DNA from 4 places in the Pseudoalteromonas sp. Angola-4 genome. Region 1 is predicted to be linked to each of the others. Evidence: predicted binding sites of a transcription regulator. Region 1 holds the regulator's gene; each other region holds the start of a gene.
What was found. Region 1 encodes sigma-54, which starts transcription at its own class of promoters, with help from an activator protein. Its sites were predicted from a motif close to GTTGGCACGNNNNTNGNNT; they were not measured.
Positions count from the first base shown of each region.

Region 1 (7,773 bases):
GCTCTTTTGCTTATACTTTCATGTTGGCTTTTGTTACTATTCGCGCCATCTGTATTTTGAACATCTGGCTTAACATAATGGTTACCTCGTTTGTTATTTTAATTCTTGGTTTTGCTGCACTTGTATGGAGCGCCGACCGATTTGTATACGGTGCGGCAGCGCTTGCTAAAAACTTTGGAGTCCCTACTTTAATTGTTGGCTTAACGGTTGTTGCTATGGGTTCTTCGGCCCCTGAAATGATGGTATCGGCCTCGGCTGCTTTGGCAAATAAAACCGACACAGCGGTTGGTAACGCGGTAGGTTCAAATATAACAAACATATTACTTGTGTTAGGTATTACTGCGCTGCTACGCCCTTTGAGTGTGTCATCAAGCACTTTAAAACGCGAAATGCCGCTTGTTATGCTGGTATCCTTGGCTACGTGGTATGTATTTTCAGACAACTACTTCTCACTTACCGAAGGGGTGGCGTTGCTAGTCGCATTTGCTGTGTTTATTGGCGGCTTGATTGTGGTTTCTTTGCGCGCCAAAAATCAAGATGACCCTTTTGTTTCAGAAGCCTGCGATGAGGTTCCTAACGATGTACCAACTAAAAAAGCCGTTTTATGGCTAATTGTCGGCATGGTTTTATTGCCTGTTAGCTCACACTTTTTAGTTGGTTCAGCAGTCGATATTGCTAAATACTTTGGTTTAAGCGACTTAGTTATTGGCTTAACCATTATCGCCATTGGCACAAGTTTACCTGAACTTGCAGCTTCTGTAGCGGGTGTACTTAAAAACGAAGATGATTTAGCCCTAGGTAATATTGTGGGCTCAAATATATTTAATATTTTAGCGGTATTACCACTTGCAGGTATTATTAACCCATCAGTGGTTGACCCGTCACTTGCAAACCGCGACATACTTATTATGTTAGGTGCTACGCTTGCGCTTATTATTATGTCATTGAACTTTAGAGGTTCTCAGCGTATCAATAGAGTAGAAGGTGGCCTATTACTCATCGCATTTTTGGCGTACCAAGGTTATATTTTTAGTCAAGTAGGGTAACAATGGCACAACTAAATTTTATAGAGCAAGGTTTACGCGTATTAAACATTGAACGCCAAGCGCTTGCTGATATTACACAATACGTTGACGAAAACTTTCATAGTGCGTGTCAGCTCATGTTTGATTGCCAAGGCCGCATTATTGTTATTGGCATGGGTAAATCAGGCCATATTGGTAATAAAATTGCTGCTACCCTTGCAAGTACAGGCAGCCCTGCTTTTTTTGTTCACCCAGGCGAAGCAAGCCATGGTGATTTAGGCATGATAACCAAAAATGACGTGGTTATGCTTATATCAAACTCGGGCGAAACCAGCGAAGTACTTAATATTATTCCGGTGCTTAAACGCCTTGGTGCAAAAATAATATCGATGACGGGCAATCCGCTCTCTACTATGGCAACACTTGCCGATGTGCACGTATGCATAAAAGTAGAACAAGAAGCCTGTTTATTAGGTTTAGCGCCTACAGCAAGCACCACAGCTACTTTAGCAATGGGTGATGCAATGGCGGTTGCACTTTTAGAAGCACGCGGCTTTACCGCCGATGACTTTGCACTCTCTCACCCTGGCGGCAGTTTAGGTAAGCGATTGTTGCTCACTTTAAAAGATGTAATGCACAGCGGCACAAACACCCCTATTATAGGTGTAACGCAAACAATTAAAGACGCGTTAATAGAAATGTCAGCCAAAGGCCTGGGCATGACCGCTATTGTAGATAACAATCAACAGCTTGCTGGCCTTTTTACCGACGGTGACTTACGCCGTATTTTAGAGCAAAGAGTGGATATACATAGCACCGCTATTAGCCAGGTTATGACCAAATCATGCACAACTGCCACGGCCGATATACTTGCAGCTGAAGCCCTAAACATAATGGAAAACAAACGTATTAATGGTTTAATTGTGGTCAATGATAAAAACCAGCCAATAGGCGCCTTAAATATGCAAGACCTCTTAAAAGCAGGAGTATTATAAATGCAATTTGAAGATCTCTATCAACCGCTAAGCGATGATGCCAAAGCACGCGCCAAAAAAGTAAAACTACTCATATGCGATATTGATGGTGTATTTTCTGATGGCCGAATTTACCTCGGTAACCAAGGCGAAGAATTAAAAGCATTTAATACAAAAGATGGTTTTGGCATTAAAGCGCTGATCAATAGCGGTTTTGAAGTTGCGGTCATTACGGGGCGTCACTCAGAAATAGTGCAAACTCGCATGAGCAGCTTAACCGTGCAGCACATTTATCAAGGCCAAGAAGACAAACTTATTGCTTATCAAGAACTCAAAAACACTTTAAAGTTAACTGATGAACAAATAGCCTACATTGGCGACGATGGCCCTGACATGCCAGTAATGGAGCGCGTTGGCTTTGCCGTTGCAGTAAACGATGCGCACCCGCTTATTAAGCGCTTATCGCATTACACTACGCAAATGCCTGGCGGCTTTGGCGCCGTTAGAGAGCTCACAGACTTACTTATGCTAGAGAATGGCATAGCGCTGACAACACAAGGCACCAGTTCATGAATGCAGCACGCGTTATACTCAGTGCGTTATTCATCGGCTGTATGGTTTGGCTTTGGTACCCTTATTTTACCCAAACCAATGTAGCGCTAGAGCAAGAACCTGAAGTAATTGCAAAGCCCGATTACACCGCTATAGAGCTTAAGCAAACAGCCTATGACGAGCAAGGCAAAATAAGCCATAAAGTCACAGCGGCTAAAATGGAGCTGTACCAACAGCTTGGTTTTACATTTTTTGAAAAACCTATTTTTACTTTATATAACGAAAAACAAACATGGCGAATAAATGCAGACGAAGCAACGCTTTACGAAGATAAACAACTTATTTTAGAAGGCAATGTGGTTGCTAAAAATTTAGTTGATAACGCCATGATAGATAACATCAATGCCGATAACATCGAAGTCGACATTAAAGCGTTAACAATGCGCTCTGAGCAGCCAGTGGTTGTCACTGGGCCTAATTTAAAAATTGTCGGTAAAGGCCTTGAAGCCGATTTAAAAACCGAAGTAATAAAACTAATTAACCATACGCGAACAATATATTATGACCAATAAACTCACTAAAATACTTATTATCCCATCGCTAATGCTTGCATTTAGCGCCTCTGCTGCTGAGCCTGCCGCTCAACCGCCAGCAAATCAAATTTCTATTAGTGCAGACCGTCAAGAAGGCCAACTTAAAGAAAACGTAGGTATTTTTGAAAAGAACGTCGAAATTGTGCATGGTAATCGCAAAATTACAGCCGACCGACTCGAAGTACATAAACGTGAAGACTTAGGGGATAACAAACAACTCCTTATTGCCACTGGCAGCCCAGCCTACTTCGAAGAAAAACAAGACGACGGTACCGTAATGAGTGCCAGCGCAAACGAAGTACGTTACGACGTAGCAAAGCGCTTTTTAACGCTTGTTGGCGATGCTGAAGTCGCACAAGCCGGTCAAAAAATTAATGCTAAAAGTATTACCTACGACATGCAGCAGCAGCTTATTAGCGCAGAAAAAGACGAAAACTCTACGGATCGTGTCCACACAATTTTAGTGCCTGTTGAAGCAAAAATTAAAGAAAAAACAGGTAACGAAGGTCAACCATGAGCACCTTAAAAGCAAAACTATTAGCAAAAAGCTATAAAGGCCGCCAAGTTGTAAAAAATGTAGGCCTTGAGGTAGAAGCCGGCAGCATTGTTGGCTTATTGGGCCCTAATGGCGCAGGTAAAACCACCACCTTTTACATGATTGTAGGATTAGTACCTAGCGACAAAGGTAAAATTTCTATTGATGATAACGACATTACGTTATTACCTATGCACAGCCGCGCCCGTTTAGGCATTGGCTATTTGCCGCAAGAGTCATCAATATTTAGAAAGCTGACAGTTTATCAAAACTTAATGGCTATTTTAGAAACGCGTAAAGAGCTCAATAAAGCCGCGCGAGAAGAAACGCTTAACAACTTACTTGATGAATTCAGTATTCAGCATATTCGCGATAGCCAAGGTATGGCGCTTTCTGGTGGTGAACGCCGCCGTGTAGAAATTGCCAGAGCACTGGCAGCAAACCCTAAATTTATTTTATTGGATGAGCCTTTTGCTGGTGTTGATCCGATTTCAGTGTTAGATATAAAGAAAATAATAGAACATCTTAAAAACCGTGGCATTGGCGTATTAATTACCGATCACAATGTAAGAGAAACCCTTGATGTTTGTGAAAAAGCCTACATTGTTTCTCATGGGGAGCTAATTGCATCTGGCACCCCAGAACACGTATTAAATGACAAAACTGTACGCGATGTTTATTTAGGCGAGCAATTTAGGCTGTAACATTTAAGCCACACCTACAAGCATCTGCTAATATTAATTATAACAACATAAAAGGATTGTTAGAGATACATGAGGCAATCATTACAGCTGCGCATGGGCCAGCAACTTACAATGACTCCACAATTGCAACAAGCGATTCGCTTGCTGCAGCTCAGTACATTGGATCTCCAGCAAGAAATACAAGAAGCACTTGATAGCAACCCGCTATTAGAAGTAGAAGAGCAAGATTACACGGAAGAGTCGGCTGGAAAAAATGAACAAAAAGCAGATACGGATGATGTAACCGTAAGCGCATCGGCTGACGGTACAACCAGCGAGTACGAGCAAGACAGTGGCGAAGCTTTAAATAAAGACACCGTTAGCGATGATATGGCAATGGATGTAACCTGGGATGAGTACATGAGCGCAGCCCCTGCGGCATCCTCAGGCCCAATGCCGGAAGATGAGTCTATTTATCAAGGTGCCTCTACTGAAACGCTACATGAGTATTTAATGTGGCAGCTTCAGCTTACTCCTTTTAGCCCAACTGACGAAGCCATTGCTATTGCCATTGTAGAAGCTGTAGATGACTCGGGTATTTTAACGCTAAGTTGCGAAGAGATTTTAGAGAGCTTTAACCAAGAAAACGATGACGAAGTTGAAGTTGAACTTGATGAAATAGAAGCCGTTTTAAAGCGTATTCAGTTATTTGACCCTGTAGGTATAGCCGCGCGCAGTTTACAAGAGTGCTTGTGTATTCAGCTAAACCAGTTTGATAAAGACACCCCTTTTATAGAACAAACTAAAATGATCTTAACCGATCACATTGATCTATTAGCGGCACGCGACTATCGTACATTAATGAAAAAGACTAAGCTTAAAGAAGACGAGCTTAAAGAGGTCATGACCCTAATACATACCCTCAACCCAAAACCTGCAGATACAATAGTAAGGGAAGAGTCGGAGTATGTGATACCAGATGTGTCGGTTAAAAAAATAAAAGGCCGCTGGGTGGTAGAGCTAAACCCAGATAGCATGCCAAAAATACGCGTAAATAGTCAGTACGCGGCTATGTCACGTACCGTAAAATCAAGTGGTGATAGCCAGTTTATTCGCTCTCACTTACAAGAAGCTAAATGGTTTATAAAAAGCCTTGAAAGCAGAAACGACACGCTGCTTAAGGTAACAAACTGTATTGTAAAACAGCAACAGGCATTTTTTGAACATGGCCCCGAAGCCATGAAGCCAATGGTTTTAAACGATGTTGCTGAAATGGTAGAAATGCATGAATCGACAATTTCGCGTGTTACTACGCAAAAATATATGCATACACCACGTGGTATATTTGAGCTTAAGTATTTTTTCTCAAGCCACGTAAGCACTGAAAATGGCGGCGAGTGTTCATCAACCGCAATACGTGCCCTAATTAAAAAGCTAATTGCCGCGGAAAACTCAGCTAAACCATTGAGTGATAGTAAAATTGCGGATATATTGGCAGAGCAAGGAATTAAAGTAGCTAGACGCACAATAGCAAAATACCGTGAATCGCTAGCTATTCCACCGTCAAATCAGAGAAAGAGTTTGATATAAGACGTAAAAAACAAAGAGGAAATGCTTATGCAACTAAACCTAACTGGTCGTCACGTAGAAGTAACTGATTCACTTAGAGACTATGTAAATAATAAATTTGCAAAGCTAGAAAGGCACTCAGATCATATTAGCAATGTGCATGTCATTCTCGATGTAGAAAAACTCAACCAAAAAGCAGAAGCGACTATTCATGTAAGTGGCGCAGATTTATTTGCCTCAACAGAGCACCAAGATATGTATGCCGCTATAGACTCGTTGATTGACAAGCTCGATCGTCAAGTCATAAAACATAAAGAGAAGCTTGCTAGACACTAATATTATGAAATTAAGTACATTAGTATGCCAGGACTGCAGCAAAGCTGCGGTCCTTTTTAGTAGTAAAAAAAGAATTTTAGAGTTTATCAGTGAGCTTGCTCATGAAAAGCTCCCCTACTTACCACAACAAGATATTCTTAATGCGCTGGCAAGCAGAGAAAAGCTAGGCAGTACTGGTATTGGCCGGGGTATCGCCATTCCTCATGGCAGAATGGGTGGCGTAGAAGAGCCGCTGGCTTTAGTACTTGTTAGCGACACTCCTGTTAACTTTGATGCTATTGATAACTGCCCTGTTGATATTTTTGTTGCACTCATCGTACCAGATGGCGATAACCAACAGCACCTAAAGACTCTGGCAACCATAGCTGATAAACTGAGCAACAAAGAATTTTGTAAACAGCTGCGTAGTGCTAAAACCGATGCAGAGCTGTATCAAGTAATTGTTGATCAATCGTAGTAAATACTAAGGGCTATAAATGGAGTTAATTATCATAAGCGGCCGTTCTGGTTCAGGTAAGTCGGTTGCTTTACGCGTGGTTGAAGATTTAGGCTATTATTGCGTAGATAATATTCCGGTCAACCTACTGCCCTCTTTAGTGCGAAGTGTTTCAGATAACTATGACAAAATAGCCGTTAGCATAGATGTTCGTAATATTCCCAAAGAACAAGACGAATTTAACGATATTCTCGAGTACCTTCCTGACTTTGCTAAACCCACACTGTTTTATTTAGATAGTGATGATCAAACACTGATCAAACGTTTTTCAGAAACACGCAGATTACACCCTTTATCCATCGATTCACTGCCGCTTGATTTAGCAATAAAAAAAGAAAAAGAACTGCTTGATGTACTCGTAACGCGCGCTGACTTTATGCTAGATACCACCGATTTAAGTGTGCACCAATTAGCAGAGTCAATTCGCGAAAAAATACTGGGTAAAAAAGATAAGCAACTTATTGTAACGTTTGAATCGTTTGGCTTTAAACACGGCATACCTAAAGAAGCTGATTATGTTTTTGATGCTCGCTTTTTGCCAAACCCCCACTGGGAGCCTGAACTCAAACCGCTTACGGGCCTTGATCAACCAGTAAAAGATTTTTTGGCAAATCACAGCATAGTGCAAAAATTCACTTGGCAAATTCAAACCTTTGTACAAACTTGGTTGCCACACTTAGAGCGTAATAACCGTAGTTACCTCACTATTGCAATTGGCTGTACTGGTGGTCAACACCGCTCGGTTTATTTAGCGCAAGCCATTGGTGAGAGCTTTGCTATGACGCATCCGAATGTCAAAATTCGTCATCGTGAGCAAGAAAAGTAACCTTAAAATAATAACCTGTTCAGTTTAGGTATAGTAATTTATGCGCTGTGAAGACACATTTTTAATAAAAAATAAATTAGGCTTACACGCCAGAGCGGCAACGGTCCTTGCGCAATTAGCTGTACAGTTTGATGCTAAAATCACCTTACACCAAGATGATAAAGAAGCCGCAGGCGACAGCGTA
Region 1 covers NZ_JAQREK010000009.1:61,671-69,443, reverse strand. Annotated here, with positions in the region: gene PSH48_RS11880 (calcium/sodium antiporter) at 78-1,046, shown strand; gene PSH48_RS11875 (KpsF/GutQ family sugar-phosphate isomerase) at 1,049-2,020, shown strand; gene kdsC (3-deoxy-manno-octulosonate-8-phosphatase KdsC) at 2,021-2,572, shown strand; gene lptC (LPS export ABC transporter periplasmic protein LptC) at 2,569-3,123, shown strand; gene lptA (lipopolysaccharide transport periplasmic protein LptA) at 3,113-3,661, shown strand; gene lptB (LPS export ABC transporter ATP-binding protein) at 3,658-4,383, shown strand; gene PSH48_RS11850 (RNA polymerase factor sigma-54) at 4,453-5,952, shown strand; gene hpf (ribosome hibernation promoting factor) at 5,980-6,267, shown strand; gene PSH48_RS11840 (PTS sugar transporter subunit IIA) at 6,272-6,724, shown strand; gene rapZ (RNase adapter RapZ) at 6,744-7,589, shown strand; gene PSH48_RS11830 (HPr family phosphocarrier protein) at 7,630-7,773, shown strand, end outside.

Region 2 (7,773 bases), on a different contig from region 1:
TCTCCAGTGGCTGGCGTGCCTTCAATGTCAAAATCAAAGCCATAATTGCTATAAGGTGCGCCAGCCTGAGCCAGTACGCCTTCTGCTGGAGGCGTTACTGTAAACGTCGTGGTGCCATTTGCATCTGTAATTTGATATTCGTTTGCAGTGCCTGTTTTAACTAACGTTATATCGCCATTGGCTAAACCGGGGGTAGTGTTAAAGCCACCCGAGGTAACGCTTGTTACTTCTCCGGCTGAAATAGACGCTGTACCTACATTATCTATGCTGTTAGCTGTACGAATTGGCGATGCAAGTGCTAAGTCTTCACCGCGGCTTGTCGCAAGGGAAATACTGGTTGCCGCCTCAGAGTTAAGTTTAATTTGAAACTGATCACCTGTATTACCAGTACCGGCTACATCAATTTGTAAACCAAACGACTCCCCACTCGTAATATTATCTGAGTCGATAACACCTGATGGCGGTATCGTCGCTAAAGAGGCGCTGCCTATCGGCTCCCCTTTATTATCTATAGGCTGGATGCTCACTTCATTTGCATTAGCGGTATAAGTAACAATAAAGTCGCTGGCAGGCAGTTCACTGCCTTTACCGGCCTCAAGCGTGGCAGTTAAACTGGCGCCGCCGGTATTAGCTTGGTATGCATAAGCACCCACGGTAGGTATGGTAAAAATATCACCGCCTAGCTCGCCGTTAGCATCCATACCCAATTTATTTTGCTCGTTGAACGCATCTGCAATGGCCAATCCCATTTGGCCAATTTGGTTTTGTGCAGGCACGAGTATGTCGTCTCTAAAAGCCAACAAGCCGCCAATTTTGCCTTTTAATTTAGTTGCATCTATTTCTAGCGGCACAGCTTTGCCGCCATTAACGTCAAGCGTCAATTCTTTAAAATTAGGATCGGGGTCACCCGACAGTGAAAACAAGTTAAATGTACCGTTTTCCATAACTAAAGATTCACCGCTGCCCATAAAGACGAGTTTTTCGCCATTAGGGCCATCAAGTGTTTCTATATCAACAAGCTCTGATAATTCACGAATCGCTAAGTCGCGCTGGTTATAAATAGAGCTTGCGCTTGATGCGTTATTTGTGCCATTTACGACTGCAATTTCTTGGTTTAACGTATTTATATTTTGGATAAGTGAGTTGGCTTCTTCAGAAAAAATCTCAAGCTGCTCATTTACTATACCTTGTTGCTCAAGCACGATACCCGAAAGCCTATCCATTTGCTCAACTAAACTTTGCGCATCGGTCATTACTAATGAGCGAGCAACTGTTGAAGATGGCTGATTTAGCGCCTCTTGCACGTTATTAAATAATGAATTTATGCCCGTTGATAAGTTATTAGACTCTTCTGAAAAAATAGTGTCAACACGGTTGGCCTCTGTTACAAATTGATCAAAAAACGATTTATTTGACGTGTCGCGGTTTAACTGCGACTGGGCAAACTCGTTCAATAACCTATATGTTTCGCCGCGACCTACTTGGTTATCTACCATCGTAGTAAATTCAGTGCGCTCACGTACGTAGCCTTCTGTATTTACATTGGTGATGTTTTTACTGGTCGTTTGCAACAGCTCAGAGCTTGAACGCACCCCAGCACTGGCAATATTTAATAAACTAAACGACATATTACTTCACTCCTTGGGTAAACGCGCTTGTTGCAATATTTTTAAGCTCACTGCTATTTAGCACTTTTTTTATTTTACTCGCGTAATTAGGATCGGTTGCATAGCCTGCTTTTTGTAGCGAATCTAAAAATTCGTTTGGCTGTGCTGTTTTTTGTAATGCTTCTTCGTAGCGTGGGTTTTGCGTTAAAAAATCGACAAAGTCGTTCACGCTTTCTTTTATAGATTCGTAAGCTCTAAAACTTGCTTGCTTTTTAACAGGGGTACCTTGCTCAAATTCAAGCGTTACTTTACTTGCTTTATCGCCTTCCCAGCTTTTATCTGATTTAATATTGAACAGGTTATTTGAGCTATTCCCGTCGCTTTTATTAATAATATGCTTACCCCAACCCGTCTCAAGTGCCGCTTGGGCCACCATTACTGCAGGGTTTAAACCAATTTTTTCGGCCGCTGTTTTAGCATGCTCCCACACTGCACTAACAAACTCTTCAGCATTATTAAATGACGACTGTTGTGTAGGCTGTGTTGTGGTTTTAGTTTGTGTTGCCGCACTGCTAACCACTGAGTCATCTTTATTTGCTTGCTTTTCACTGTGTACCTTTTCGTGCGGTAGTTCAGAGCCTGCGCGTTTATCACTCATAAAGTTGTTAGTAGTTCTTAATACGGAGCCAGGCATAAAGTTCTCAGCCTCTGGTGAGAGCTGCTGAACAATTAAATCAGCCAAACCTAAAGACCCATTTGATGAAAGCTCAGAAGAGAGCTGCTGATCGTGCATTTCTTCAAAAAACTTTACGCCGCTAGAGTTAAACGGACTGTCTTCATCTTCAAATGCTTCGTTGGCTTTACGCATCCCTTTTAGAAGCATTTGGGTAAAAATAGCTTCAAATTGTGCCGCTGCTTTTTTTAGCGCCGCTTTAGAGGCATCAGTAGATGCATCACCGCTGTTTAAAGCGTCTTGACGTAAAGTATTAAGATTACTTAAATCAAAAAAGTTTTGCTTATCGAGGTGATTTGTTTCCATCAGCTTTTTGACACAAAAATGAATAATGCTTTAAGAAATGCAAAAATTGAGCCAAAGAAAGGTAAACAGTAAAAAGCTTAAGTACCTTTTGAGTACTTAAGCTTTATTTGGAAGGGTAAACATTCTTAAAAATAATTAAATAACAACAAGCTGTCCGTTAATTGCACCCGCTTCTTTAAGCGCTTCTAAAATAGCCATTAGGTCTCCAGGTGCTGCGCCTACTTCATTTATAGCACGCACTAAGTCATCTAAGCTAACGCCGGGGTTAAATACAAACGCACGAGAATCATCTTGATTAACGTCAATAATACTTTGCTGTGTAACAACGGTTTCGCCTTCTGCTAATGGATTAGGCTGCGTTACATTTTGCTGTTCAGCAATTGTGACTGTTAGGCCGCCATGGGTTATTGCCGCAGGCTGTAGCTTCACATTTTTGCCAATGACAATCGTTCCCGTACGTGAATTAACAATAATTTTGGCTGAAGTGTCAGCAGGCTTAAACTCTAGGTTTTCAAGCGTTGATAAATAAGACACTCGTTGCGATGCATCACGTGGCGCAATAACGCGTACTGAGGCAGCGTCAATAGCTTGTGCACTATTAGGGCCTACCAAGTTGTTAATTGTTGCTTCTAAACGTTTTGCCGTTGTAAAGTCTGGGCGGTTTAGGTTAAAAGTAATGTAGTCGCCTTGCATAAAAGGGCTTTTAACTTCGCGTTCAACAGTCGCTCCGTTAGGTACGCGGCCAACTGTCGGGGTGTTAATGACCACTTTACTGCCATCTAGCCCTTGTGCTCCTAAACCACCCACAATTAGGCTACCTTGTGCTATAGCATATACGTTTCCATCCACCCCTTTTAAGAAAGTTTGTAACAAGGTGCCGCCACGTAAACTGCCTGCACTGCCAATAGAAGATACCGTAATATCAATTGTTTGACCCGGCTTTCTAAACGGCGGAAGCTCAGCATGGACAGCCACTGCTGCTACGTTTTTAATTTTAGGACTTTGTGTTGAAGGCAGCGTAATTCCAAAACTGTTTAGCATGCCTCTAAAGCTTTGTTGCGTATAAGAGTTTTGCTCCCCAGTACCAGGTAGCCCCACCACTAAACCATAGCCAACCAATTGGTTAGCACGTACGCCTTCAACCATAGAGACATCTTTTATACGCTCGGCGCTGGCAGAAAATTGCCAGCCTAGCAGTATGATCAAAATAAACGCTTTAATGCTATTCATACTACTATCCTCTAAAACGGAAATAACGAGCTACTAAAGAAACGTGTTAACCACCCTGGGCTTTGCGCTTCTTGTGTTTGTCCTTTACCTGAATATTGAATTCGGGCATTAGCTATTCTATTCGACTCAACCGTGTTATCGGCGCTTACATCTTGCGGACGTACAAGCCCTTCGAGCCTAATAAACTCTTCGCCGGTGTTAAGTGTTAGCCATTTTTCACCACGAATAACTAAATTACCATTGGGTAAAACACGCATAACATTCACCGAGATGTCGCCCACTAAGCTGTTTGACTGATTTGATTTAGAGTCACCGGTAAATGATGAATCACTACCAATGCCAAACTGAATACTGTCGCCACCTATATTTACAGGTAAACCACCTAACCCAATAACGGGGTCTAGGCTGGCTTCGGTTTCTTTATCGGTTTCGGTTTTAGCGGCTTTTGTAGCTTGTGTTGACTCTTCAAGCTTAACGGTAATTATATCGCCGGTTCTAAGTGCTTTTTTGTCTGAATACAAATCATTAAATGTATTGGTGTTAAACAACGAACCCGTTGCAACAACAGGCTCTGCTACAGGCTCTGGGTACATGGGTGCGTAGTAGGGGTCATCTTGAACCACTTCACTATTTTGCGTAGAAACACAGCCACTTAAAAATAAGGTGCCTGCTGCAAATAAAATAACATTACGCATAACTATCCCCTTGTGCACGGTTATAACTGTTGATTGATGTAGCTCATCATTTCGTCAACGGCCGAAATTACTTTTGAGTTCATTTCGTAAACACGTTGAGTTTCGATAAGGTTAACCAATTCTTCCGTTACATTAACGTTTGATGTTTCAAGCGAGCCTTGAATAATAGTACCTAAGCCTTCTACGCCTGGATTACCTTGAACAGGCGCACCACTAACAGCGGTTTCGGTGTAAAGGTTTTGACCAATTGGCTCAAGACCCGATGGATTAATAAAGTCACTAATTGTTAGCTGGCCAATTACCACGTTATCGGCTTGCCCTGCAACGCGTACAGATACTTCACCATCTTGAGAGACTGTAATTGATTGCGCATCATCGGGTACATTCATTTCCGGCTGAACAACAAAACCTGCACCTGAGGTAACAATGCGGCCGTCTTCATCGGTAGTAAATTGCCCATTTCGCGAATACGCAATATTGCCATCGGGTTGCAGCACTTCAAAAAAGCCTTCGCCTGAGATCATCCAATCGAGTGAGTTTTCGGTGGTGAGCATATTACCTTGCGTAAACTCTTTTTGGTTAGCAACCACTTTTGCACCCGCACCTAGCATTAGGCCAGATGGCAGCTCGGTATCTTGTGATGAGCGCCCGCCAGGTTGGTTGATGTTTTGATACAATAAATCTTCAAAAATAGCGCGGCTTTTTTTGTAACCTACGGTACTGGCATTCGCCAAATTATTTGAAATAACTGAAATATCAGTTTGTTGAGCGTCTAGCCCTGTTTTACTTATCCACAATGCAGGATTCATAAGTATGCCCTCATTTTAAAGTTAAACTATGCGCATCAACTGATCTTGACGTTCGTCAATCTCTTCAGCTGTTTTCATTAGTTTTACTTGTAACTCAAATTGACGTTGGTGGTTGATCATATCGACCATTTCGTGAACTGGATTAACGTTAGACATTTCCAGTGCACCACTTAACACTTTTACATTTGCAGAGGTGTCGACAGTTTGCCCTGGTACAGGTCTAAATAAACCATCGTTGCCTTTTTCAAGCTCTCTGCTGTTTCCTTCAACAACGCGCAGCGTGTCTACTTCTTCTAAAAAATTGGCTGGTGCGCCTTGGGGGCGAACCTGTATGGCACCATCTTCACTAAAACTTATTTTTTCAATAGGAACCGGTAAAATTACGGGGCCACCTTCGCCAATAACTTGACGACCATGACTTGTTACCAACATACCTTGCGCAGTAATGTTTAGCGTGCCTACTTTTGTATAGGCTTCGTTTCCTGAGTCATCTTGAACGGCAAGCCAGGCGTTATCGCTCATGGCAATATCTAAATCTCGCCCTGTTTCGATTATGCCGCCAGAGGTCATGTTAGAACCTGGTCGCTCTTGCATAGAAAACACACGCGTTGGTAAGCCCTCGCCAAATGCTTGCATAGAGCGCGCTTGCGCAAAGTCAGCTTTAAAACCCGTGGTGTTTGCGTTTGCCAAATTATTGGCTTTAAGTGCAAGCCCTTGTAGGCTTTGCTTAGCGCCAGAGGCTGCAATGTAGACCATTTTGTCCATAACATCGACTCACATAAAAAATCTCTGAGCTGATAAATGCAAAATAGATGCCAGGTTAAATTTGACGCAGTATAAGGAAGGTATTGAACGGTTCAGCTAGGCTAATTTTAGCGACATAGCTACAAAAAAGGCTGCAAAAATGCAGCCTTAAAATCTTAACCAAAAATAAGATTAACTTATCTAATCTGCAAAATACTTTGCTGAATTGTTGAGTTAACTTCAAGCGCTCTTGAGTTCGCTTGGTAGTTACGTTGAGCGGTAATCAAATCAACTAATTCGTTTGTTAAGTTGGTATTAGATTGCTCAAGCGCGGATGAATTAATACTACCAAAAGTGCCCGAGCCTGCTTCACCGGCCACTGGCTCACCAGAGTCAATGCTTTGCTTCCAGCTGGTATCGCCTACTTGCGAAAGGCCTTGAGAGTTTGGAAAGCGAACCATAGCAACTTGGCCTAAGTAGGTTGAATCGCCATTGCTGTATGAGGCAACAATTTTACCGTCTGTGCCAATATCAATGCCCGCTAAACGACCCACTGTAGAACCATCTTGGTCAAGTGCTTTTACTTCAAAGCCACTTGAGTACTGAGTTGGAATACGGCCAGCTGTGTTGTTTTCATCACGCCAGTTTAGCTCAATACCTGTACTTGGGAATGTTGCGCCGTTATCAAGCATTGACGATAAACCAGTACCTGCACCTGCCGGTAAATTAATTTCATCAAACGTGGTGGCGTTAGTATTTGCTACACCATCTGTTGTGGCGGGTAAACCGCTAGAATCAAAACCAAGTGTGGTAATAGGTGTATATGGTGTAGTTGTTTGCTCTGCACCAGATGTACCGTTTACCACTTTACCATCAAGCGTAGCGTATACTTCCCAGCTATTGTCTGTACCACCTGCAGCTGCATCTTCTTCTTTTACAAAAAAGTATTGCAGAATATGTGGTTCACCTAATGAGTCGTAAACAGTAGTAGACGTCGACGAATTATAGGTACCGTTCGATGTCGGATCAAAATCGAGGCCTGTTGCATCAGCTGTTGCATCTAAGTTGAACGATAAAAATACGTTTTCGGTTGCGCGAGGCGAACCAGATGAATCAGGAATTTGAATTGGGTTAGTTGTACTTAGACTTACCGATGTGGTGTCCCCACTTGATGCATCAACCGGAAAAGCTTGTAAGTAATTACCTTTGGCGTCAACCATAAAGTTATCTTGGTTAAGCTTAAATGCACCTGCACGAGTATAGGTTAAATCTTGCGACGAAATATCATCAGTCATTGCAAAATACCCTTCGCCGGTAATCGCTAAATCTAACGAGTTGTTAGTAAATTGCAGTGAGCCTTGATGAAATTGCTGTGCAACCATGGTTGTTTGCACACCATCACCATTTTTGGTTTTACCTGCACTAAACACAGATGCAGCATATACATCAGCAAATTCAGCCCGCGATTCTTTAAAACCAGTGGTATTTACGTTAGCAATATTATTTGCTGTTACGTCTAAGTCTTTTTGAGCGGCAGCTAGGCCTGTAAGTGCGATATTAAAGCTCATAATTCACCTCTAACTTTTAATCTAATAGCCTGCTAGCAGGCGAAATACTTTTTAATTGGTTATGCGATCTCTGCGACATCA
Region 2 covers NZ_JAQREK010000013.1:105,950-113,722, forward strand. Annotated here, with positions in the region: gene flgK (flagellar hook-associated protein FlgK) at 1-1,628, opposite strand, end outside; gene flgJ (flagellar assembly peptidoglycan hydrolase FlgJ) at 1,630-2,646, opposite strand; gene PSH48_RS14905 (flagellar basal body P-ring protein FlgI) at 2,782-3,876, opposite strand; gene flgH (flagellar basal body L-ring protein FlgH) at 3,888-4,571, opposite strand; gene flgG (flagellar basal-body rod protein FlgG) at 4,592-5,380, opposite strand; gene PSH48_RS14920 (flagellar basal body rod protein FlgF) at 5,402-6,145, opposite strand; gene flgE (flagellar hook protein FlgE) at 6,322-7,692, opposite strand; gene PSH48_RS14930 (flagellar hook assembly protein FlgD) at 7,752-7,773, opposite strand, start outside.
Region 2: the regulator sigma-54 is predicted to act here: its motif matches at 2,684-2,702, upstream of flgJ (flagellar assembly peptidoglycan hydrolase FlgJ).

Region 3 (7,773 bases), on a different contig from region 1:
CTATTTCTTTGCGCTCAATAAAACCTTTAGTAGCGGCCAAACGACCAATTATGTTACTAAAAATAAGGTTAATTTGCTCATAGGGCGCCATTTCAGCGATGTTGCTGGCACGCACTTGAGAATATTTTTTTAATGAAACATGAGCCATGGGGAAATCCTAAATAAATATGTGAAATCGTCTATACGAAACAAAAGCAATATTAATGCCAAGCATCTTGCGTTTATTTAGTTATCGGCATCGTTGCTTTCAACTTAAGCTAATTATAGTTTATATTTTTGACCAAAGTAATTTTATGCACTAAGTAAAAGTAGTACAGAATATTAGCTTTAAGTATTAATTGATAAACCAGTACTTAAGTTTTAATTATTAAGTATTATTGTTTTATAACGATGTCTATTTTTTGGCGTTTATGTCAAAAAACCGCCGCTATTACTTGCATCCATTCAGATCTCGCTTACAATTTAGCTAATAAAATAAATTAGTGAAATTATGGCTCGCTAACTATGATCTTGATTTTAGATAATAATAATAACCGTGCAATAGGATTAAATGCATCGCTTACCTTTATTGGGGAAGCTGTGCAGTTACTTGACGAAAGTGATTTTGAGCAAGTATCTAGTAAGTATCAACAACAAGAATGCATTGTTATTTTAGGTGCATTGCAAGGCTTAGATCATGAAAGCTTAATTAAGCGTTTTCCAACCCTACCTTTTTTACTGGTTGGTGAAACACTCAAGCCCTTATTAAGTATTGCTAATGTGGTGGGCTTAATTTGTGAGCCGTTTAATCACGAAGTAACCACACAGTTATTACACGACTGCCAACAGTACCAACGTATGTTGCCTGGTAGCCACAAGCAGCATAAACCACACAAAACATTTGATGGTTTAGTTGGCGAAACCGATGCTGTTAAAAACGTACGCTTTTTAATTGAGCAAGTGGCTAAAACCGATGCAAATGTGCTTATTTTAGGCGAGTCGGGTACAGGTAAAGAGGTGGTTGCGCGTAACGTCCATTTATTATCTAAACGCAATACTGGGCCGTTTGTACCAGTAAACTGTGGCGCTATTCCTGGAGAGTTGCTAGAAAGCGAGTTATTCGGTCACGAAAAAGGGGCGTTTACCGGCGCTATTTCTGCACGTAAAGGGCGCTTTGAATTGGCTCAAGGCGGTACGCTATTTTTAGATGAAATTGGCGATATGCCGCTGCAAATGCAAGTAAAGTTATTGCGTGTATTACAAGAGCGCAGCTACGAGCGTGTAGGTGGCACAAAAGCTATTCAAGCAGATGTACGGGTGATTGCCGCTACTCATCGCAACCTTGAGGAAATGATTGAAAAGGGCAGCTTTAGGGAAGATTTATATTACCGTTTAAACGTGTTTCCTATTGAAAACCCGTCACTTAATGAACGTGCAGACGACATACCTTTATTACTTAAAGAGTTAATGCGTCGTGTGAATGAGCAAAGTGGTACGTCGGCTAAATTTACAGAGCGCGCGGTTGAGAGCCTCAAAGAACATGCTTGGCCTGGTAATATTCGAGAGCTTGCTAATTTAGTGGAGCGCATGGTGATTATGTTCCCTGAAAAAGTAGTGGATGTACCCGATTTACCCAATAAATATCGCTACATCGAGGTAGACGCATACGAGCCAGAATACCCTGAAGAGCTACTTGAAAAAGATGCCTTTAACGATATTTTTAGCTCAGGCTTTAGCGATGATGATAATGAACCAGAGCCTGAATTTAGCCAACCGGGATCTGGCGTATTACCCGAAGAGGGCATAGAGCTTAAAGATTATTTAGCAGAGCTTGAAATAAGCTTAATTACCCAAGCGTTAGAGCGTTTTGATTACGTTGTTGCGCGCGCCGCAGAAATATTAGGTGTAAGGCGTACAACGCTTGTTGAAAAAATGAAAAAGTACAATCTATCGCGAGATTAGCCAAACTTAGCAAGTGCCGAACCACTACAAATTACCGAGTTTGGCTCTTTTAATTTTCTTGCTTACAGCTTACAGCTAATAATTTTTAATAATCTCGGCTCTTCTAAAACAATCATTACTATGATCGTTAACCATGCCACAGGCCTGCATATGTGCGTATACCGTTGTAGGGCCCAAAAATTTAAAACCTCGTTTTTTTAAATCCTTTGCAAACGCTTTTGACTCCTCGGTAATTGCAGGGGTGTCTTCAACACTATTTAAATCACTAATAATTGGTTTATTGCCCACAAATCGCCATTGGTAATTACTAAAGCTGCCAAATTCTTTTTGAATCTCAATAAACCGTTGAGCATTATTAACGGTGGCGGCAATTTTTAAGCGGTTACGCACTATGCTCTCATCTTGCATTAGCCGTTCTATATCATCAGCTGTAAAGTTAGCCACTTTTTGCACATTAAAATTAGCAAATGCTTTTTTATAGCCTGCGCGCTTTTTTAAAATGGTGTACCAACTTAAGCCCGCTTGCGCCGACTCGAGGGTAATAAATTCAAATAATTTCGTATCGTCATAAAGGGGGACTCCCCATTCTTCATCATGGTATTTCACATAATCAGGCTTTGTGGCGTCGAGCCACTCACAACGGCATTTATTTTGCTCACTCATTATTATTCCTTTTAGTGTGCGTCATTTTTTTGTTACGCGTTATTGTAAGGTAACTAAATGAAAAATATATAAAATAATATTGGTATAAATTGTGCATTTAGCCCTGTATCTACATCATTAAGAGATTTGATTATGGCCCTTGCGAGTGTACTTAAACCACAGTTTATTACTGCAAAACAGTATAACCCATGTTTACTTCAAGAAGAGTACATTGGTGAATTAAGTGATTTAAGACAGCAAGCAAGTTGGCTGTCGCACTTAGTTGATACTATGCCTGCGGGTGTTGTTGTGCTTGATGGCAAAGGGCTTATTGCAAAAGCCAATCAAATAGCGATTGATATGTTAGGCGAGCCGCTCGAAGGAGAGAAGTGGTTTAACATTATTCAGCGCTCTTTTCGTCCCCACCAAGATGATGGACATGAAGTGTCACTCAAAGACGGCCGGCTTATAAAGCTTGATATTACTGCGCTAGCGCCAGAGCCTGGGCAATTAATATTAATGACAGATTTAACAGAAACGCGCCGCTTGCAAAAGCGCGTAGCCCATATGCAGCGCCTAAGCGCGTTAGGTAAAATGGTGGCATCGCTTGCGCACCAAGTGCGTACACCGCTTTCGGCGGCTATGTTGTACGCGGCCAATTTGGGCTCTAAAAAGCTACCAGAGTCATCACGGGATAACTTTCAAACTAAGTTAATGTCGCGTTTAAAAGATTTAGAAACCCAAGTTAACGATATGCTACTTTTTGCCAAAAGCGGCGAGCAACAAGTGGTTGAACAGGTTTCTATGCAGCAGCTTTTAAACGAGGTAAAACTAGGTGCCGATGCAATGGTGGCCTTAAATAACAGCTCACTTGTTGTTGAGCTACCAGAGCCAGACATAGAAATTACCGGTAATAAAACTGCGCTGGCCAGTGCTATTCAAAACCTTATTCACAATAGTATTCAAATTATTGGCAGCCAAGCCCAGGTGACATTGAAAGCGCAGCGCGATAGCAGCGAACCCGATACCGTGCGTATTAGCGTATGCGATAACGGCCCTGGTGTAGAGTTGAGCCAAATAGAGAAAATTTTTGAACCGTTTTATACCACAAAAAGCCAAGGTACAGGGCTTGGGCTTGCTGTTGTAAGCTCTGTGGCTAATGCGCATCAAGGACGTGTTGAAGTGGTTAATAATGCCAATGGTGGTGCATGTTTTAGTTTATTGTTGCCCATATGCACGGCCTCAACGCAGGAGAAAACAGCATGAGTAATACAATACTAGTGGTTGAAGATGATGCAGGTTTAAGAGAAGCACTCATAGACACGTTAGAAATGTCGGGTATTGCCTGTGTTGCAGCCGATAGTGCTGAGCAAGCCATGATCCAATTAAAAAAATCTGAGTTTTCATTAGTGGTCAGCGACGTGCAAATGGGCGCGATGAGCGGCCTAGATTTACTCAGAAGCATAAAGCTTAACTACCCAGATCTCCCCGTATTAATGATGACTGCCTATGCAACGATTGATGATGCAGTAGAGGCAATGCGCTTAGGCGCAATTGATTATATGGCTAAACCATTTGCCCCTGAGGTGCTTTTAAATATGGTTAGTCGGTATTTACCCGAAAAGCCAAAAGACACTGACGGCCCAATTGTTGCCGACCCTAGCAGTATTGCGCTTTTAGAACTGGCGAGCAAAGTGGCGCGCTCAGATGCAAGTGTGATGGTGCTTGGGCCAAGTGGCTCTGGTAAAGAAGTACTGGCGCGTTATATTCATGACAAATCAAAACGCTGTAATGAACCGTTTGTTGCGATTAACTGTGCTGCTATTCCTGAAAATATGCTCGAAGCCACTTTATTTGGTTATGAGAAAGGCGCGTTTACCGGTGCTATTCAAGCTTGCCCTGGTAAGTTTGAACAAGCACAGGGCGGCACCATATTACTTGATGAAATAACCGAAATGGACTTGGGGCTGCAAGCTAAGCTATTACGGGTATTGCAAGAGCGTGAAGTTGAGCGTTTAGGTGCCCGAAAAACAATTTCACTCGATGTAAGAGTACTCGCCACCAGTAACCGCGACCTAAAAGAAGCCGTTGCAGATAACCAATTTAGAGAAGACTTATATTATCGCTTAAATGTATTTCCCCTAATGTGGCGACCGCTCTGTGAGCGCCCAGGCGATATAATAGTATTGGCTAAGCATTTAATAGAGCGCCATTTAGTTAAAAGTAAAGAGCCGCTAGCAACACTTGATAGTGCCGCTGAGCAAAAATTACTAAGCCATGCATGGCCTGGTAATGTACGCGAGCTTGATAACGTAATTCAACGTGCGCTTATTTTGCGAACGGGCAATGTAATTGGCGAACAGGCTATTTTTATTGAAAACTTAATGCAAGCGCCAATTAACAGTACGCCTAAACAGGAGATAGCGCCTGAACAAGCGAACACTCCCAGTGGCGCGTATTATGATGACAAAATAACGCCTGCAGAGGCGAGTAGCTCTCTGCCTAGTGTTGATACTGGCAGCTATAAAGATGAGCTAAAAGATAAAGAGCATAAAATAATATTAGAGACCCTAGCGCGCTGCCAAGGCAAACGTAAAGATGTTGCCCAAACACTTGGGATCAGCCCGCGTACTTTACGTTATAAACTAGCGCAAATGCGCGATTTAGGTATTTCGCTGCCCGCATAACTTTATTCCTTTCTTCTATATAACCCTAAACTAACCACGCTTAGTTTAGGGTTGTCAAATCTCTGACTCTCAAAAATAATGGTTAACCTTATGTAATTAAAGGTTTATTTTTATGGCACACTTTGTGCTTTATTCCCTTTATGAACGTTAACTGCATTTGCCAGAGAAAATTATGAAAATTCAAAACAGCGCGCTATTTCAAGAAATGCAATCAATGGCTTTAGAAGCAGGCCATACAAATCAAATCAATAAGCTACCTACTCAAGCTCAGCCGACATCGTCTGCTCAATTTGGTGACTTACTAAGTGATGCATTAAACACGGTTAATGGCTTACAACAAGATGCCAAACAAAAAGTAGTGGCTGTTGAAATGGGTGATAGAAGTGTATCGCTTGCTGAGGCAATGATTGCCTCACAAAAATCGTCAGTGGCATTTGAGGCTACAGTACAAGTAAGAAATAAACTTGTTGAGTCATACCAAGAAATTATGAACATGCCTGTTTAAGTAGGTAGTGGAGAATTATTGTGGCGCAATCTAATCAATCAACAGATCTTGCTCTTGCTGGCGGCGGTATTGACCAAAGCGAAGATAACGAGCAACAAGAACAAAAGTCGGGCTACTTAAGCGCCTTAAATGGTGTTGATGTGCTTCGCCAAGTCACCCTTATTATTGCGCTGGCTATTTGTTTAGCTATTGCCATATTTGTGATTATTTGGGCACGTCAGCCAGACATGCGTCCACTTGGTAAAATGCCAACAGAAGAGCTGATCCAAACCCTTGATTTTTTAGATGCACAAAAAATTGACTACGAGCTAGACGGCAACGTAATTTCGGTTGATGAAAGCGAGTATCAAAACATTAAATTGCTTATGGCCCGTGAAGGCCTAGAGCAAGGTCCTACCTCAGGCACCGACATCATAATGCAAGATATGGGCTTTGGTGTTAGTCAACGGTTAGAGCGTGAACGTTTAAAACATGGCCGCGAGCAACAACTTGCCCGCACCATAGAAGAATTAAACAACGTAACACGCGCTAAAGTTTTATTAGCCATTCCAAAAGAAAACGTATTTGCACGCAGAGAGAAAAAGCCATCAGCCACAGTGGTATTGACTCTTAAGCGCGGCAGAATGCTTGATGGCGAAGAAATTGACTCAGTGGTTGATATGATTGCCTCTGCAGTACAAGGGCTTGAGCCTTCACGTGTTACGGTAACAGATCAAAACGGCCGCTTACTTAATTCAGGCTCGCAAGACTCATTAGCAGCACGCTCTCGTAAAGAGTACGACATTGAAAGAAAGCGTGAGCAAGAGTATTTAGAGAAAATAGACAGTATTCTTATTCCTGTAGTCGGCTTGGGTAACTACACGGCGCAAGTTGATTTAAATATGGACTTTAGCTCAGTAGAAGAAACACAAAAGCGCTACAACCCAGACTTACCAGCAGTAAGAAGCGAAACCACATTTGAAGAGAACAACATTGGTGGCTTAGCGGTAGGTATTCCTGGGGCACTCACTAATCAGCCACCTATGAATTCAACTATTCCAGAAGTGGCAGGCCAGGGCAATGCTGGTACGGCAACGAACCCAAGCCGAGTGCATAAAGAGGCTACACGTAACTTTGAGCTAGACACCACCATTTCGCATAAGCGCCAACAAACAGGGGTTATTCGCAGAATTAGCGTCTCGGTTGCCGTTGATTATGTGCCAAAAGTAGGTGAAAACGGCGAAACAACCATGGCGCCGCGCTCGGTAGAGGCTTTGTCAAATATACGTCGCCTATTACAAGGTGGGGTAGGTTTTGATATGCAACGTGGCGATGCATTAGAGGTGGTAACCGTGCCATTTGTACGCGAAGCAGTTGATTTAGATTTAGAAGTACCGCTGTGGGAGCAGGACTGGTTTATGAAAATCGTCCGCTTAGTACTGGGTGCGCTGGTTATTATTGTGCTTATTATGGCAGTTGTTAAGCCTATGCTTAAACGCTTAATATACCCAGATGATACGCTCGAAGAGTACGATGAAGATGCATTAAGCTCTGGGGTGGATATTGGCGATAGCACGCTAGATATGCTAAATAAAGACTTTGATTCTGCTTCTGTAGGCTTCTCAAGCGATGGTACACTACAGCTGCCAGATTTACATGGCGACGAAGATTTGCTTAAAGCGGTAAGAGCACTTGTAGCGAACGAACCTGAACTCTCATCACAAGTAGTGAAAGCGTGGTTAACAGAAGATGACTGATCAAGAACAAAAACAACTCCCGCCAGCGTTTGATGTTGATAAGTTAGATGGCGTAGATAAAGCCGCAATTCTTTTATTGAGCTTATCTGAAGAAGATGCAGCGCAAATACTTAAACACTTAGAGCCTAAGCAAGTGCAAAAAGTGGGTATGGCAATGGCTGCGCTAGATGACTTGTCACAATCTAAAATAAGCGCAGTTCACAATTTATTTATAGAACAAATACAAAGCTTTAGTACAATTGGCTTCCAGTCAGAAGACTTT
Region 3 covers NZ_JAQREK010000013.1:88,941-96,713, reverse strand. Annotated here, with positions in the region: gene fliS (flagellar export chaperone FliS) at 1-148, opposite strand, end outside; gene PSH48_RS14850 (sigma-54 dependent transcriptional regulator) at 505-1,941, shown strand; gene PSH48_RS14845 (DNA-3-methyladenine glycosylase I) at 2,017-2,604, opposite strand; gene PSH48_RS14840 (sensor histidine kinase) at 2,737-3,849, shown strand; gene PSH48_RS14835 (sigma-54-dependent transcriptional regulator) at 3,846-5,270, shown strand; gene fliE (flagellar hook-basal body complex protein FliE) at 5,443-5,775, shown strand; gene fliF (flagellar basal-body MS-ring/collar protein FliF) at 5,796-7,511, shown strand; gene fliG (flagellar motor switch protein FliG) at 7,504-7,773, shown strand, end outside.
Region 3: the regulator sigma-54 is predicted to act here: its motif matches at 5,382-5,400, upstream of fliE (flagellar hook-basal body complex protein FliE).

Region 4 (7,773 bases), on a different contig from region 1:
TGATGGTATTTACGCTGCCCTCTTTTGGCTATGTATTTAAAGTAATTAAAGATAAGTTTGGCGAAAGCAAACCGTTTGGCCGCGATACCGTGCTTAAACGCTATCAGCTGGTAAAAAGCCATGATCGGGTTGGTCGCATGGCCGACACCATAGAATACTCTAACGTCGTATTTCCTTTGGCACGCTTTGATAGTAATTTACTGGCACAGCTACATAAAACCATTGGCTCATCTATGGTAATTGAAGGCCCGTGGCTTATTATCAAGCATTTATATATTGAAAGGCGCATGACACCGCTTAATTTATTTTTAGAAAACGCCAGCGAAGAAAGTGCTGCCGATGCAATAGAAGAGTACGGCCAAGCACTTAAAGAAATGATTGCGGTAAATATATTCCCAGGCGATATGCTGCTTAAAAACTTTGGGGTAAGCAAACACAAGCGCATTATTTTTTACGACTACGATGAGGTTCAATACCTAACAGATATGAACTTTAGGGCCTTACCTAAGGCCAAAAGCTATGATGATTACTTAACTGATGAACAAAGTTACTCAGTTGCGCCACAAGATGTTTTTCCTGAGCAACTTTGTACCTTTGTTATGCCAAACCCAAAGTACAAACAGTTTTTACTCAGTACACACCCCGAGCTTGTTGATGTTAGTTTTTGGAAGCAAGCTCAGCAAAATATAAAAAAGGGTCATGTTAGTCACATATACCCATACCCGACAGCACAACGCTTTATTCATCACTGGTAAGCGTTAAAGGACACACAATGAACATAAGTAAAATAGATTTAAATTTGCTGGTTTACCTCGACACCCTATTACGTGAGTGTAACGTAACCCGCGCCGCTAACCAGTTAAGTATTACTCAACCCGCTATGAGTAACGGCCTTAAGCGTTTAAGAAACTTGTTTAACGATCCAATTTTGGTACGTACCAGTGAAGGTATGGTCCCTACAGAGCGTGCTATAGAGCTGCAACCGGTTATTCGCGGTATATTAATGACCCTAGAAGAAACCCTCGCACCTAATCGCGAATTTGAAGCCAGCCAAAGTAAACGTGTATTTAGAATAATGGCCAGTGACTATGCAGCCAGTACATTAGCGCCAAAGCTTTTAAGTAAACTTCATGAAGAAGCGCCCGATACAACCCTAGATATACTGACGCCTAGTGATGTAACGTTTCATGATGTTGAAAATGGTAAAGTGGATATGGCAATTAACCGCTTTGAAAACCTTCCGCAATCTTTTCATCATAAACGCATATGGAAAGACAGCTTTTGCTGCTTAGTAAAAGCCGACAACCCAATTATCGAAAACTTTAGCCTAGACAGCTATTTAAAAGCCCGCCACATATGGGTAAGTAAAACCGGCTTTGGGGTTGGCGTAGGAATGGACCCTAAAGATGTACAAAAGCTAGGTTGGGTAGATGAAGCACTTGCCCATTTTGGTAAACACCGAAATATTGCCACGTTTACCCGTAATTACCATGTAGCCATTCATTTGGCAAAAGAGCAAAATTTAGTGGCGACCTTACCTTCAAAGGCTGCCAATATTTACTTAGATGATGCAGGCCTTAAAATTTTAGAACCTCCATTTCCTATACCGCCTTTTGAGCTAGATATGATTTGGAGCCCTTTACTGCATCGCGATGCAAGCCATATTTGGTTACGCCAAAAAGTAGCCGAAGTGGCGGATGAGCTTAAATAACCTTATTACAAAAGCTATGTAAAATTTGCGAGGTTGTTTTATTTTAAATAGCCTTACTGCTTGCTAAATAAAAAAATGACTAATAATTACAATAACTTAAAAATTAAAATTAAATTGGAATGGCCTTTGCTTTAGTTACTATGAAACTTAAATTCATGTAAAGAGAGGTCATTATGAATACCCATCAAGGAACAGAAGCAACTCATATTACTGACATCATCCAAGTAATGAACAGTGGCATTGATTTTTATCAAAAAGCGCAAGAGAAAGTTGAAGACCCAGCCATTGGCGCATTATTTCAACGCATGATTGACGCACGAAAAGTAAGTGTTGAGCGCTTACAACCTTATGCTGTTAACGAAAAAGGTGAGCGTGAAGACGGCTCTTCTTTTGCTGTAGAAGCACGCAGAGCTTACACAGCCCTACTCACTTCGTTTAGTTCTCATAACGATAAAACATACGTTAAAGAGCTTGAAGAGGTAGAAGATAAAACCCTTGAAGAAATTAAAGCAGCGATGGATAAACCACAGCCAGCCGACTGTGAAGCAGCCTTAGCGAAAACCTTGCTAACGATGCAAAGCTGCCACACCGAAATGAGCCGTATGCAAAAGCATTAATTTTCAATTGCATATATTTGAAACCCAGCCTAGCCGCTGGGTTTTTTATTATTACAACGTCCAGTTTAAACCCTGCTATGTATAACCAAGTCCAAAATGCCTCATTTAGTATTATCAAAGCCATACAGGGGGTATACCAATCCGAAATAATGTTTAATTAAGCGAATTGGTATACTTTAACGCTGAGGTAAGGCGTTGCACAATAAAATAAATCGCGGTTTACAGATAAATACGGAAAAGGCTAAATACAAAAAAAGGGCCTTACGGCCCTTTGAACTTAAATAACATAAGGGAGTGTTATTTATTAAAAACGGTATTCTGCGCCTACATAGTAATAAGCACCATTAAAGCCAAATGGCGCTGAACGGCGAGAGTATTCAAATACCCCATCGCTGCTTACAATCGTATTGCCATTTGAATCTACAATTGTGCCCGAGCGTGAGTTACCAATGGTGTTTTTATCTGGGTACACGTCAAATAAGTTATTTGCACCAATATTTACAGATAAATCTTCAGTCACGAAGTAGTTAACTTTAACGTCAGTTAAAATTTCTGCACCGTAGGTTTGGCGCCCGCCATCTTCTACTGTGTATTCACCAAAGCGGTTAAGTGAAAGGTTTACAGTCCAATCACCACGCTGGTAAAGCGCACTTAAGTTGATGCGATCTTCTGGTTGCCACTCTTCAATAATTGAAATTTCTTGATCAGAGAAAACATCTTCAACCGGTACGGTTTCAAGCCCTGAGCCCGATGGCGTAAATAACGATACCACCTCAGTTTCAGTAAAGTTAGCTGCTAAAGTAAAATCAAGCGTGCCACCTAATCCCTCGGTATTCCAAGTAGCTACAAAATCAATACCCGAAGTTTCGGTATCTGCACCATTTAAGAAAAACTGTCCTGCACCTGCGCCTGAGCTGATTAATGCAGCATCTAGGCTTGAAGAAAGCCCTTTGCCTAAACGATTACTAATTACTATGCGGTCGTCAATATCAATTGAGTAGTAATCCACAGTAACATTAATGTTATCCGTTACGTTGTAGACAATACCTAAGCTGCGGTTTTGCGATTTTTCTTCTTTAAGCTTTGGAATACCTAAACTTTGTGCAAGGGTTGAATCGTTTCTGAATGTACCTACTTCTTCAGCAACTAATGAGCCGTCTTCAGCCACAACAAATTGTGTGCTGATATTGTTAAAATACAATTGCTGCATTGATGGCGCTCTAAAGCCTGAGCTTAATGCACCACGCAGTGACACATCATCAGTAATTGCCCAGTTACCCGCAAGCTTAAAGTTTACCGTGTCGCCAAAGCCTTTGTAATTATCGTAACGCAGTGCGCCTGATAAAATGACATCTTCAATTAGGTAGGTTTCTGCATCAAGGTAAAACGAAATTACATCGCGTGACTCATCAACCGATGATGCCGGCGAAGAACCACCAAAACCTTGCGTACCGCCAGAGGCATCTTCAGAGCCTACACCGCCACTTAAACCACTATAAATACTTACCCCATCAAGGGTGTCGTAATCACGATAAGCATATTCGCTACCCTCTAAAATACGGTATTCATCGGTACGAATTTCTGCACCCATAGCCAATGAGTAGTCATCAAAGTTTTGTGTAAAATCTATATTAATGGTTTGCAGTGATAACTCCATGCCATAGGCATAGGCTTCACGCGGAATAGTACTACGAATATCAGCGGCACTTAAACCTTGCTCGTAACGTAAAAAGTTAGCGTACGAGGCATTGATTGTGTCACTTGTTGTGTAATCAATGCTGTTTTCACCGTAGGTGTACGATACATCTAAACTTGCATCGTTATCAAAGTCGGTTTTGTAACCAAAGTTGTAAGAAATATCATCAATTGTGGTATTAATTTTAGGTAAAAAGCCTAACGGGATAGTTGCGTCGTTATCTTGCAAAACAGGGTTACCGCCCGCATTTGCATTATGGCGGAAAAACGCTGCTGATTCGTTATCGCGCGTTGAATAAGTAATAAAGCCATACAGCTCGCCATCACCTAACTCATACCCTGTATTGACGGTTAAGCCAAATTGTTGTGAGTCGGCATCACCAATACGAAAAGTGTCTCTGTCGGCGATCAGTTCACGCGGATCGCCTGCCAGTAAAGTACCGTCGCTAAGCTCTGTACATCCATAAAACTGACACGAGCCGTGCAAACCTGCGCGGTTAGTAGGCGAGCGGTCGCGGTAATTAAGTGTTGCATTTAAGTAGCCGCTATCACCTAGGGCAAATCCTTTATTAAAATCAACGTTTACTGTTTCGCCATCACCCTCTGAGTATTGGCCGTAATTAATCGCTGCTTTGCCGCCTTCGCTGCCATCTTTTAGTACAATATTAATTACACCGGCAATTGCATCTGAGCCGTATTGCGCTGCTGCACCGTCTCGTAAAACTTCTATACGTTTAATAGCTGAGGCTGGAATAGCATTCATATCGGTACCTGCGGTACCACGCCCTACTGAGGTATTGATATGAATAATACTTGCCTGATGGCGGCGCTTACCATTAATAAGCACAAGTGTTTGGTCAGGCCCTAAACCACGCAGTGTTGCAGGTCGTAAGGCATCAGTGCCGTCACTGATTGACGAGCTTGAAAAGTTAAATGAAGGTGCAATAGATTGCAACATACGGCCAACTTCGGTTTGGCCTGTGTTTTCAAGTGCTTCAGCACTTAAAATATCAACGGGTACGGGTAAATCTTCTACTGAGCGCCCTGCTACGCGGCTACCTACAATAGCTATTTTTTCTATTTTCTCTTGTGCAACATCCTCTGCTGCATTCACACCGTGTGAATTTGCTGCAAGCAATGCTGGTAATACAGCTGCACTAACCCCTGAAAGCTTCATCATGTTGTTATCTTTCCTATTGATTTGTTTGAGTTTTATACTCAGTAAACCATTTTGATCAACAACCGCATCGAGCTCAGTCCCACTTAATAATGCTTGCAGTGCATCTAATTGGGTATAAAAACCATAAACCGAATTTGCTTGGTAATTTTTTGCCAACTCATAAGAAAACACCACGGTTTGCTCTGTTTGTTTAGCAAATTCTATTAAGGCTTTGTCTGCTCGCTGCGCTTGTATATCAAATTGCACCATTTGCCCAGTGGTCTGTGTTGCCCCTTGCACACTCAAGCTAAAAATAGCCGGAGCAAGTACACTTAAACCACTAAATAAATGCGTTTGGTTACTGCGCAATTTATATAAACAGCTGACAAACAAAATTCCTCTATAGTTTTTTTTCTTTTTTTTAAACTTTTTTTTACTAATAACATTTAAAGATGCAACTTCACCTAACATTTGTTTGATATGCATAACATTTCTTATGATTTAGTTTGCTGTGTTAGGCTCACCATATGTTCACCTAAACGCTCATGCTCAATTGCAAAGTTAGTCTGTAAACTCTCAAGTAGCCCCTCAACATCGCCAGCTTTAAATACACCCGCTACTTTTATATTGGCAAGCTCATCGCTTGAAAGCTCAAAACGCGTAGAGGTGTAACGGCTCACTTCATTTAATGCATCACTTAAATGCTCGCCATTAAAAATTAACATGCCATTTTGCCACGCTAAATCACGCTGTACGTCATCCACAGAAAGCTGCGTGATAGGTTTAGTAATGCTTTGCTCTATAATTGCTTTTTCGCCAGAGATAACAATATTGGCATTGATTTTACGTACTTTTTTAGCGTTATTATCAGCCAGTTGGTAGTCTTTAAAATCGTTGGCACTTACCGCAACACTTGGGTCGGTGATCATCACTTTACCTTCGGTTACAACCAGCTCTAAATCAGAAGAGGTATTGCGTTGTACATTAAATACAGTACCAAGTGCCGTAAAGCTCTTATCGCCAGCCATCACACTAAATGGGCGCGATGCATCTTTTGCTACATTAAAACGCCCTTCCCCCTTACTCAGTAATAACTGACGACGCCCTTTGCTATAAGCTACCTCTAATAGGCTATTCGTGTTTAATTGCACTATGGTGCCGTCGGGTAAAACATACGTGGCTTGTTCGCCCACCTTCGTTGTATAAATTTTGGTGTAATTTATTTTAGCCAGCTCTTCGTTGTAGCCGTTTTCAAGGTTAATTAATAAGTAACTACACACCATTAATGCTGCAAATAAGCTCGCGGCAATGGCACTAGAAAACGCCCATCTTTTTTTCTGGGGTTGTTTTACACTTCGATGCGGAAATAAACTGCTTAACTCGTTTAATACGGCCAATTCATCCCATAGCTGCGCAAGTTCGTAGACGGCATCTTGATGGGCGGTACTTTGCATCATCCAAAGCTTAAATTGCTCTTTTTCAATTTCGCTTAAGCCCCTATCAATTGCGCTGATCCATTGGCAGGCTTTTTCTAAAATTAAATCTTTTGATGTAAATTGATGAACATTACTCATTTCGCTGCCCTCTCAATTGATAGAGCCGAATTGCAAGCAGAATTATGTGCCGCAGATTGGTTATGATTTTGTTCATGTTCTTTCATGTATAACATGGTTTGTAATAAACCTTTGGCAATGTGTTTTTCTACTGTGCTTTCACTTAATTGCATGTGCTGGGCGATTTCTTTTTGGCTCATACCGTACACTTTTTTAAATATAAAACATTTACGGATAGAAGAATTTAGTTGATCCGTTGCTCTGCAAAAAAGTAAAAAACGCTCTTTTGAGGTGTATTCATCCTCAAGTTGTGAGGATTTAAGCAGCGGGGGTAATTCTGCGTCGTGCTCTAACGAGTCATTAAACTTGTTATCCCACTTGGCTATATGATTAAGCGCTAAGTGCTTTGCAGTTTTAAGCATGTAACTGCGTCTAAACTGAATATCTTGTTTTAAATCAGCTTCGTAGCTTTTAATAAAGGTTTCTTGCACAATGTCTTCTACGTCATCGGGCTGTACAATACGCGACACAAAGCGTTTTAACTGCTTAGTGATATCAACAAACGTTGATGTCATATTTACTTTGGTAGTCATCCTTAACATAGGCCTATTGTTATTTTTATTACCGATAGATTACGAGTTTTTGGCATAAAAACAAGCGCAAATGTTAATTTAGCGTTGTTTAGGTGGGTTTTGAGTAAACAGGAGATCAAATGAGTAAATTATTAGATTACATAAGGCTCAGTTTTTTTGCAGCAGGTTTACTATTAGGGGTACAAATACCAGCCTTTGTAAGCGACTTTGGGCACGCTTTAGATGCACATTTAATTGAAGCGAATAACGCATTAGCCCCGTTTAAAAAAGATGCTCAAAACTACTTTAACAACGATTTAAACAAGTTAATTGCCCACTATGAAAATATTGGGGATGATATTGTGGGTAAGGGGGCTACCCATATTAAAAACCTCAATAATCGCCAGCACTCTTTACAAGCGGCAGTTAATAACTTTAACCAATCGCCCTATTTATTTACTTTAAC
Region 4 covers NZ_JAQREK010000024.1:32,210-39,982, reverse strand. Annotated here, with positions in the region: gene aceK (bifunctional isocitrate dehydrogenase kinase/phosphatase) at 1-755, shown strand, start outside; gene PSH48_RS19035 (LysR family transcriptional regulator) at 773-1,711, shown strand; gene PSH48_RS19030 (ferritin-like domain-containing protein) at 1,885-2,328, shown strand; gene PSH48_RS19025 (TonB-dependent receptor plug domain-containing protein) at 2,633-5,668, opposite strand; gene PSH48_RS19020 (FecR family protein) at 5,677-6,756, opposite strand; gene PSH48_RS19015 (RNA polymerase sigma factor) at 6,753-7,328, opposite strand; gene PSH48_RS19010 (DUF2937 family protein) at 7,448-7,773, shown strand, end outside.
Region 4: the regulator sigma-54 is predicted to act here: its motif matches at 1,825-1,843, upstream of PSH48_RS19030 (ferritin-like domain-containing protein).